4 regions of the Desulfosporosinus acidiphilus SJ4 genome follow, and region 1 is predicted to be linked to each of the others. Evidence: riboswitches for the same ligand, from Rfam matches in the RefSeq annotation. Region 1 holds a riboswitch; each other region holds the start of a gene.

What was found. Region 1 has a riboswitch for cobalamin ahead of DESACI_RS07290 (energy-coupling factor ABC transporter permease). Riboswitches for the same ligand answer to the same signal wherever they lie in the genome.
Region 2: another riboswitch for cobalamin. It lies ahead of thiC (phosphomethylpyrimidine synthase ThiC); the one in region 1 lies ahead of DESACI_RS07290 (energy-coupling factor ABC transporter permease).
Region 3: another riboswitch for cobalamin. It lies ahead of DESACI_RS24940 (HoxN/HupN/NixA family nickel/cobalt transporter); the one in region 1 lies ahead of DESACI_RS07290 (energy-coupling factor ABC transporter permease).
Region 4: another riboswitch for cobalamin. It lies ahead of DESACI_RS02745 (HoxN/HupN/NixA family nickel/cobalt transporter); the one in region 1 lies ahead of DESACI_RS07290 (energy-coupling factor ABC transporter permease).

The regions. Positions count from the first base shown of each region.
Region 1 covers NC_018068.1:1,584,384-1,586,585, forward strand. Annotated here, with positions in the region: gene DESACI_RS07285 (APC family permease) at 1-568, shown strand, start outside; cobalamin riboswitch at 1,037-1,223, shown strand; gene DESACI_RS07290 (energy-coupling factor ABC transporter permease) at 1,359-2,057, shown strand; gene DESACI_RS07295 (hypothetical protein) at 2,041-2,202, shown strand, end outside.
Region 2 covers NC_018068.1:2,616,554-2,618,755, forward strand. Annotated here, with positions in the region: gene DESACI_RS11945 (TetR/AcrR family transcriptional regulator) at 1-171, shown strand, start outside; cobalamin riboswitch at 297-469, shown strand; gene thiC (phosphomethylpyrimidine synthase ThiC) at 815-2,113, shown strand; gene bzaB (B12 lower ligand biosynthesis ThiC-like protein BzaB) at 2,133-2,202, shown strand, end outside.
Region 3 covers NC_018068.1:4,103,485-4,105,686, reverse strand. Annotated here, with positions in the region: gene DESACI_RS23180 (rhodanese-like domain-containing protein) at 1-138, shown strand, start outside; gene DESACI_RS18840 (hypothetical protein) at 236-484, opposite strand; gene DESACI_RS24940 (HoxN/HupN/NixA family nickel/cobalt transporter) at 736-987, opposite strand; cobalamin riboswitch at 1,196-1,385, opposite strand; gene DESACI_RS18835 (hypothetical protein) at 1,625-2,065, shown strand; gene DESACI_RS18830 (SHOCT domain-containing protein) at 2,109-2,202, shown strand, end outside.
Region 4 covers NC_018068.1:561,407-563,608, forward strand. Annotated here, with positions in the region: gene DESACI_RS02740 (two-component system sensor histidine kinase NtrB) at 1-731, shown strand, start outside; cobalamin riboswitch at 864-1,054, shown strand; gene DESACI_RS02745 (HoxN/HupN/NixA family nickel/cobalt transporter) at 1,186-2,202, shown strand, end outside.

The sequences.
Region 1 (2,202 bases):
TATTATTATTCCTTTACTGATGCTATTCTTTAACATGGTGTCAAATGTTTATAAGAGAGAAATTAAGCTTATTAAGCCTACTATGGAAGATATCGAAACTTTTAATCAAGAAATCACTAGGGTTAGGAATCGACGTTCTAGCGTTGAGCTTTCCGAATATCGAAGTAAAATAGTAGTCCCCGTTTTTGACTTGAATAGAATCGTCCTTAAGGCCCTGCAATATGGATATGAACTGAGTCCTCAAGTATCGGCCATTCACATTGCATCGGACAAAGAACGGGCGGAAAAACTGCGAAGACATTGGGAGAAAAGCAATATTCAAATCGAGTTAGTTATTGTGGAATCACCCTATAGGGCTACAGTCCAGGATTTATTACACTATGTTGATGAGCTTGAAAAAGATCCTCAATTTTCCACTGTTACCCTTGTGATTCCAGAATTTGTCCCGCCAAAAATATGGCAGAACTTCTTGCATAATCAAACCGGACAATTAATGAAACTACTGCTTCTCCTGCATAAAAATATTCTGGTTACAAGCGTACCATATCATCCGCCCCTCAATGAATAATTGAATATAAGACAGTGGATTCATAAATTAAAGTGGAGCCAGTTAATCATTGGCTCCACTTTAATTTATTGCCGTTATCTCAATTACATCTTGGTAGTTACAGATTTTTTTACACATCGGGCACACAAGGTTCTTAGATTTCTTAGGCTTGTTCCTGAAATTGAACGATACCGTGATTGTTCTTTTTTTGCATGATATTGTTGCCCATTGATTCGATTTACTAAGCTGTCCACAATTTGGACATAAAAAATTCGGTATCTCTAGATTATCCCCCAAAACCATTACCTTCCTTCAAGCGCATTAACCCCCAGTATTCTACTTTTAGACAGCCTACTATCTAGAGTATTCAGCTTGATTATTCCGTGTTACTTATGACATTAAAGTTAATTCATGAAGAAAAATGCCGTCGTTTAAAATTCTTAGAGGTCAACTAGGCAAAGGAATAGGTTTTATGTTACAATATAAAAAACTGAATAATACGGAATAAGTGATGCTTTCTTGAGGGAAAGCATTGAAAAGGGAAGTCAGTTAAAAGCTGACGCGGTGCCCGCCACTGTAAAAGGGAGTTAACTCACATGTGTCACTGGATTTGCTGGGAAGACGTGAGTTAATGTGGATCTTGAGCCAGGAGACCTGCTTCTTCCGCATAAAGCTACCTACGGGAAGTTAGGGAGGTGTATGACTGTGTTCTCGATTTTGCTGAATACTGGTTGAACATAAATCCTTCGGTAGTTGAAGGATTTTTTTATTTTGTTAATAATTTTGAATTCTATACATTGGAGGTTTTGGGATGCATATTGAAGATGGTATTCTCTCTCCCCTGGCCTGGGGTTCATGGTACGCCGTCACTACCGGATTTATTATCCCGGGAATAAAAGAAATTAATAAGAAGGCCAAAGAAAATTTAGCCTATAAGCCCTTTTTAGCTATGACTGGTGTGGCAGTCTTTGTGATTTCGGCAATGCACCTCCCAGTGCCGGTGACAGGTTCTTGTTCCCATCCATGCGGTACGCCTCTGGCGGCAATTATTGTGGGTCCCCTGGCAACCGCAGTAATTTCCGCAATCGTTCTCTTTTTTCAGGCTATTTTTTTGGGTCATGGTGGTATCACGACCATTGGTGCTAACACATTTTCAATGGGAATTGTCGGAGGTATTTCCGGCTACATAACTTGGAAACTTTTGCGTTCTTTACGAAGTCCTCTCTGGCTGGCTGCAGGGGCAGCAGGGTTTGTCGGTGACATATTGACTTACTTAACAAGTTCGTTTGAACTTGCCCTGAGTCTACATGGTAATGTACCGTTGCTTAAACAGTGGATGATCTTTTTTATGGGTTATGGTCCCACTCAATTGCCTTTGGCTATAGCTGAGGCTGTTTTTACAGCAGCAGTTCTTCAAGTGATGGTTAATCGCCGGCCTGATTTGCTGCCTGGGATTAAACTTCTTCCTAAAACAAGCCGGGAGGTGAAACCAAATGGCAGTTACCAGTAAGGGACAGACATCAAACCAAGAAATTAAATGGTTCGATTCCTATACTAAAGTCATGTTGTCCATAATGTTTGTTCTCTTGCTTTTTATTTTTGGAGCCGGCAAATACATGGCAAGCCATAACATGGATGCGGCCGGAACCGATGAG
Region 2 (2,202 bases), 1.0 Mb from region 1:
GTCAAATATGATATTGAACTGTCAGAGCTTGCCGCACGATTTTCGGTTGAAATATTTCACATCGCATTTAAAAAATGGATCAAAAGTGACGAGAAAAGCTTTGCCGAGCAAGTACTCGATGTTTATGCGCTGTATGAAAAACTAATCACCTCACCTGTTTCGCTTGGCTAACCTTCAAGAGGAAATAGCCGCTTTTGGAGATGGAGTTCGAGTGAGTAGATTACGAGGAAGGGATGAAAGCAACATTTTGAGCTTGTTGCTTGACATATTCTATATTCTCAAGTAATATTAGCTTAATTTAACAAGATTTTACAGGTGCCCAATGTGGGAGAATAGGGAACCGGGTGAAAGTCCCGGACGGACCCGCCACTGTAAAGGGGAGCTATTGTCATTACCACTCTGTAAGGAGGAAGGAGGCAAGGAGGCTATGAACCTAAGTCAGGAGACCTGCCTGTAAAATACTTAGTATCGACTTCGTGTCTAAGTCGATTTAGGTGAGGATGATGGAAAAATCCGCACTCATAATGAGTTGCGGGTTTTTTGTTTTTATTTTAAGTTACTAGTTTCGTGGGAGGAGGGGGCAGATGTTCCCATGGGAATTTCCTGAGGGAGATGTAGCTATAGGTCAGTCGCAGAAGTTCATAATGGGAGCATAACCAATGTATGTCAATTGAAAAAGCGTTTGCACAAAATGGACTTTAGTAAACCCGGATGGCCATGAAGTCTATTTATAACAAGATACACAAGGAGCTAGCAATTCTATAAAAACAAGAGGAAAACCAAGAGAAATTAAATTCATATAGGGAGGATAATGATGAGTTTGTTAACGAAAGCATTGGAAGGAATAATTACACCTGAAATGGATCAGGTGGCAGCCCAGGAGAACGTCTCACCGGAATTTATTAGGCAGGGAGTTGCCGCTGGCAGAATAGTAATCCCTTGTAATTTTCATCATAAGACTATTGTTCCTATAGGGATAGGAAATGGGCTGCGTACAAAGGTCAGTGCCAGTATCGGTCTTTACGGTAATAATGCTGTAATCGACGAAGAAGTTAAAAAGATCAAAACAGCGTTAACAGCAGGCACGGATGCTCTAATGGATTTAAGCGTTAGCGGTGATATCGACACGATGCGTAAAGAGACACTAAATTCTGCTTCCGTTCCAGTTGGTACACTGCCGGTTTATCAGGCAATCGCTGAAGCAGGAGAAAAGTACGGTTCGAGTGTGAAAATGGATGCCGAGGAAATGTTTGAGGTCATTGAACGTCATGCTGCCGATGGTGTTGACTTCTTAGCTTTACACTGTGCAACAACCATGGATGTTGTGGAACGAGCAAAGAAAGAAGGGCGTATTGACCCACTAGTAAGTTATGGAGGTGTTCACCTAATTGGTTGGATGATCGCCAATCAATGTGAAAATCCCCTTTACGAACAATATGATCGGGTATTGGAAATTGCCAGAAAATATAACGTTACCCTAAGCCTGGCAGACGGGATGAGGCCGGGTTGTCTGGCTGATTCTTTGGACGGAGCGCAGGTTCAGGAACTGGTAATCCTGGGAGAACTGGTCAGACGGGCTCGGGAAGGGGGGGTTCAAATCATGATTAAAGGACCTGGACATATGCCCCTTGATCATGTAAAGGCGACGGTTACTTTGCAAAAGAGCCTTTGTAAGGGGGCCCCATATTTTGTTTTCGGGCCTTTGCTTACGGATATTGCTGCCGGTTATGACCATATTAATGCTGCAATCGGGGGTGCCATCAGTGCCTGGGCCGGTGCGGAATTTCTCTGCTATGTAACTCCTGCTGAACATATTGGCGTTCCCAGTATTGATCAGGTACGGGAGGGAGTCATAGCTGCCCGTATCGCTGCACATGCCGGAGACCTGGCCAAAGGGATGAAAGAAGCCCATCAATGGGATTTAGAAATGTCTATGGCTCGGAAAAACCTGAACTGGAAAAGACAACTGGAATTGGCCCTTGATCCGCAGAGAGCAAAAGAGATCAGGAAAACACGAAATAGCGGCGAATCTTCAGCTTGTGCCATGTGTGGAAAGTATTGTGCTATGGAAATTGTCGCAAAGTATCTGAACACAACAAAACATAGCTGTTAAGAAGGGAAAGGTAGATAAGATGACCCAGGTTTTAAAAGCACGTTCAGGAATCATTACTGAGGAAATGGAGGCCGTGGCAGCTGATGAGA
Region 3 (2,202 bases), 2.4 Mb from region 1:
GATAAAAATAAAAGGATCATCTTAGTCTGTCATACAGGGCCAATGGGGGACGCCTCTGGTCAGTTCCTCAAATCGAAGGGGTATGAACAAGTTCTAAATTTAGATGGCGGGATGCAAGCTTGGGATAAAAAATCGTGAGTTACAAAAAAATGGCAGCGTACAACGAGTTGATTTGTATGGCTGATAACGAGAAGTATATTTGAATAATTGTTGTTGAAAAAGAGTAGGCTTGAGCCTACTCTTTCCATGTAAAAGGCAGTTTCCTAATTTCGCCGGGGTTTTGGATATCAACTAAAGGATTCAGGGTAGCTTTAAATACTTGGTTCTGGGTCTCGGCATCGGACGCCTTACCAGTAACACGACCTAGTGGGAAATGAACATAAACAGTACGAGGAGGGGATACTTTTGCCGTAATCCCTTGCATCAGGGAAATACTAATCGTACTTAAGCCAATCTCTTCAAATTCACGCTGGATCAATCCCACGGATTGATGACATAGGGGTCAGCCAGGAGTTAGAACGACGGCATCCATTTTATGTAATATCTGGATAAAATAGTTCCAAATAGTTATAAATACAAGGAAACAAATCGTTTAGAGTCGATCCGTTTCCTTGTATTTATAAAGTAAAGCTTGCACAAGTTTATATTGGGTTACGTACCGTATATTGGTATCTATCTAAACTGGTGGTGATAAACAGAAAATGCCAAACTATTATCTTGCGTTAGGAGATTCTATTACAGCCGGGTACGGTGTCGGTAACCGGAATTTTGCCTACCAACTCCCATGGGGTCTTGGTTATGTTGAATCATTTTGCGAACTGTGTTATCAATAGCTGCAATGTGATCTGCATCAAAAGCTGACGTAAGCCCAGTGTGTACGATAAAAATCCAAATCCCAGTAATTGCGGATATTGTTATATATTTAGCAACATCATTGTTAGGCCTAAAAGATGTAGCCCAGTTACTGCCATACCATAACGCAGCCACTGAGGGCTACTTTTCTCTGCCTGAGTGATATCTTTCAACTTTTTCTTCCTCCTGATCCACTGTTTATGAAAAGAACGTTAACCAGATTCGGTTTAGGAATACAAAAATAAAAACCCTTCATCATAGAAGGGAAAAAGTTTAACATGTATCACACAACAAGAGTTGACCTATCGACACAAGTATACACCCCCTAACATTCCCGTAGGTAGCTTTCACCTTAGAATAAGCAGGTCTCCTGGCTTAAGATCATCATCAACTCACGTCTTCCCAGATGAATTCCAGTGACATGGTGTGAGTTGATTCCCTTTTACAGTGGCGGGTACCGTGTCAGCTTTCAACTGACTTTCCTTTTCAATTCCTTCCCTCAAGAAGGAATCACTTATTCTAAACTATTTAGTTTTTTCAATAATACCATGAGGTAAGTAAGTTGTATAGTGACCAATACGAGGATACATTAAAAATTGTAAACAAAGTTTGGCTAAGATGAGTGATACACCTCTAAATTCATGAGAAATTCACAACTTTTTCATGAGAAGATCGTATCCCTGAGTTACACTAAGGACATAGAAGATCAGTAAATTGAATGAAGCAAAGCTACAAAACTTCAAAATGAAGATTAAATTAGGGGGAATATATAATGAAAAAATTTGGTAAAAGGATCACTGCCATCTTAGGAACCGCAACGTTAGCAGTAGGGGTTATGGCTTTACCAGCTCTAGCAGGAACGACTTCTCAACAAGGCAGCGGATGGGTGGGTCAAATGCAAGGATTTATGCAGCAAACCTTTTCACAAGGTCAACATCAATCATTAATGAATTCGACGGCCATGCAAGATCTCTATAATTCAGCGGGGATGCAGAACGCCATGCAAACAGGAGATGTTAAGGCGATGCAAGGTCTTATGAATTCTGACCCTAATGTTAAGGCCCAAATTGGACAAGACAATCTTAATAAGATGAACCAATTTATGAGTCAATCAGAAGGAAACATGATGACCAATGGAAGTAGTGCTACCAGTTCTGGAATTACGATGATGAACGGAAATAGGAGTCTGAACAAGAGTGGCAATATGATGTAATTACCTAATTTAGCTTAATAACTAATGAGAGGGGGAATCACAAATGATGTTTGGTTTAATTATTCTAGTCTTTGTAGCGTATTATTTCTTTAACTCATCCAATGCCGGAGGGGCGTGTCGCACGAACCATGAATCTC
Region 4 (2,202 bases), 1.0 Mb from region 1:
AAAAGTTAAAACATGAAAGCCTAGAACGTGAACGCTTGCAAAGCGAGATCCGGCAAACTGAACGGTTAATCGCGCTTGGGCACCTGAGTGCCGGACTGGCTCATGAAATACGCAACCCACTGGGGATCATGAAAGTAAGTATTCAGCTCTTGGCTCAGGATAAGAGAGAAGATAGAGAGGTTTTAGAATATTGTCGTGTGCTTCAAGAAGAGTGTGAACGCTTAAATCGGTTAGTTAGTGAGTTCTTAAGTTTTGCCCGTCCTAAAGAATTGGTGCGTGGAAGGGTTAAGTTAGGAAAACTCTTGGCGGAGGGAGTTTCGTTAATTCAGCCTGCTCTGCGGCAGCACCAGATTGAATTATCTCAAACAGGAGGACAAGTTGATGATTACGAGGTTGAAGCAGACTCTGACCAGATTAAACAAGTCATTTTAAATATCTTACTTAATGCCATAGATGCCCAAGGAGAAGGCGGAAGGATTCTTCTGGAGGGTATTCAACCAAAAGACTTTGTAGGATTTGCCGTTAGCGATGAAGGGCAAGGAATTTCGCCCGATGTCTTGCCTTACATATATGACCCATTTTTTACAACAAAGGAGAAAGGAACCGGATTAGGCTTGTCGGTGGTACATCGTATCCTAGATCAACACGGCGGGAAGATATCCGTTTCAAATCGAAATGGGCGGGGAACAAGAGTTGAAATTTTGTTGCCTCGATGTGAGGAAGGACCCTGATTGAAATGTTCAGGGCGTCCCATAGCAAATCGTTCTGAAGTTTAAGGCCTCTTTAAATCTTGCATGTGTGAAAATATCACAATAAGTCGAAATAGCTCGACAACCTATTTTTCGTATGCTAAAATATGAGTAATTAAATATCGAGGGATAAGTAATCTTTTCCTGAGGGAAAGGATTGAAAAGGGAAGTCAGTTGAAGACTGACGCGGTGCCCGCCACTGTGAAGGGGAGTTAACTTACTTAATGTCACTAGGATAAAACTTGGGAAGACGTGAGTTGACAATGATCTTGAGCCAGGAGACCTGCTTATTCCGAAGTTTAAACTACCTACGGGATGTTAGGGAGGTGTATATCGGTGTCTTTAGTTGTTGATACTGGTTAGAACTCTTACGAACCCTTTCAGATAGTGAAAGGGTTTTTGTTATTTTATTTAAATTTTTATGGGGGTTTTAATAATGAGTAATATTTCCACCCAGAGGCATTTCGACGCGATTAAGTATGGATCAGCAATCTTAGCGATACTTATTACAGGGGTGTTGCTTCTCTCCACGGGTGTTTTTAAATATCCTCAACTTCTAGGCTTGGCCGTAATCTCCTATACCTTTGGACTAAGTCATGCTTTTGATGTAGATCATATCGCAGCGATTGATAATATGACCCGCACGTTGGTTCAAAGAAAGAGCAAAACAAAAGGTGTAGGCTTCTTCTTTTCCTGTGGACATTCAACTGTAGTTATTGTTATGGGCACATTAACTATTTTTGCCGTTAAGTGGGCGCAAAAAGCACTTCCGCAATTTCAAGCTGTCGGCGGGGTTGTGGCCACTTTAGTTTCTGGTTCTTTGCTGCTTATCCTAGCTCTTGTAAATTTGATGATATTAAAGGATATTGTAAAAACTTTTAATAGTATGGCGAGAGGTAAGTACATTTCAGAAAGTGTAGAACGGCCCGATAAAGGATTTATTAATCGTTCAATAAATCGGTTATTTAACCTTGTTAGTAAGAACTGGCAAATTTACCTAATAGGGCTTTTGTTTGGACTTGGATTTGATACGGCAACACAAATCGCGGTCCTGGCAACATCAGCCTCTGCCTCGGCGAGTGGTGTACCTTGGTTCGCTGTTTTATCTTTCCCTATTCTATTTACTGCTGGTATGAGTATGATGGATACCATGGACGGTTTCTTTATGTCGACCGCATATCAATGGGTACTTACTTCACCTTTGAGAAAAGTTTATTATAACCTAACTATCACGGGCCTTTCAATCTTGGCTGCAGGAGTTATCGGTATTATCGAAGTCGGCCGGGTGTTTGCCCAAGAAAGCGGGCTTAACAGTGGGTTTTGGCTCTGGCTACAAAACTTGGATTTTAACAAGATGGGTTTTATGCTTGCAGGAATGTTCATATTGGTTTGGTCTGTGTCATTGATCGGCTGGAAAGTGTTCCGACTTGGTGAAAAAGAAAGTAGTTTTGTA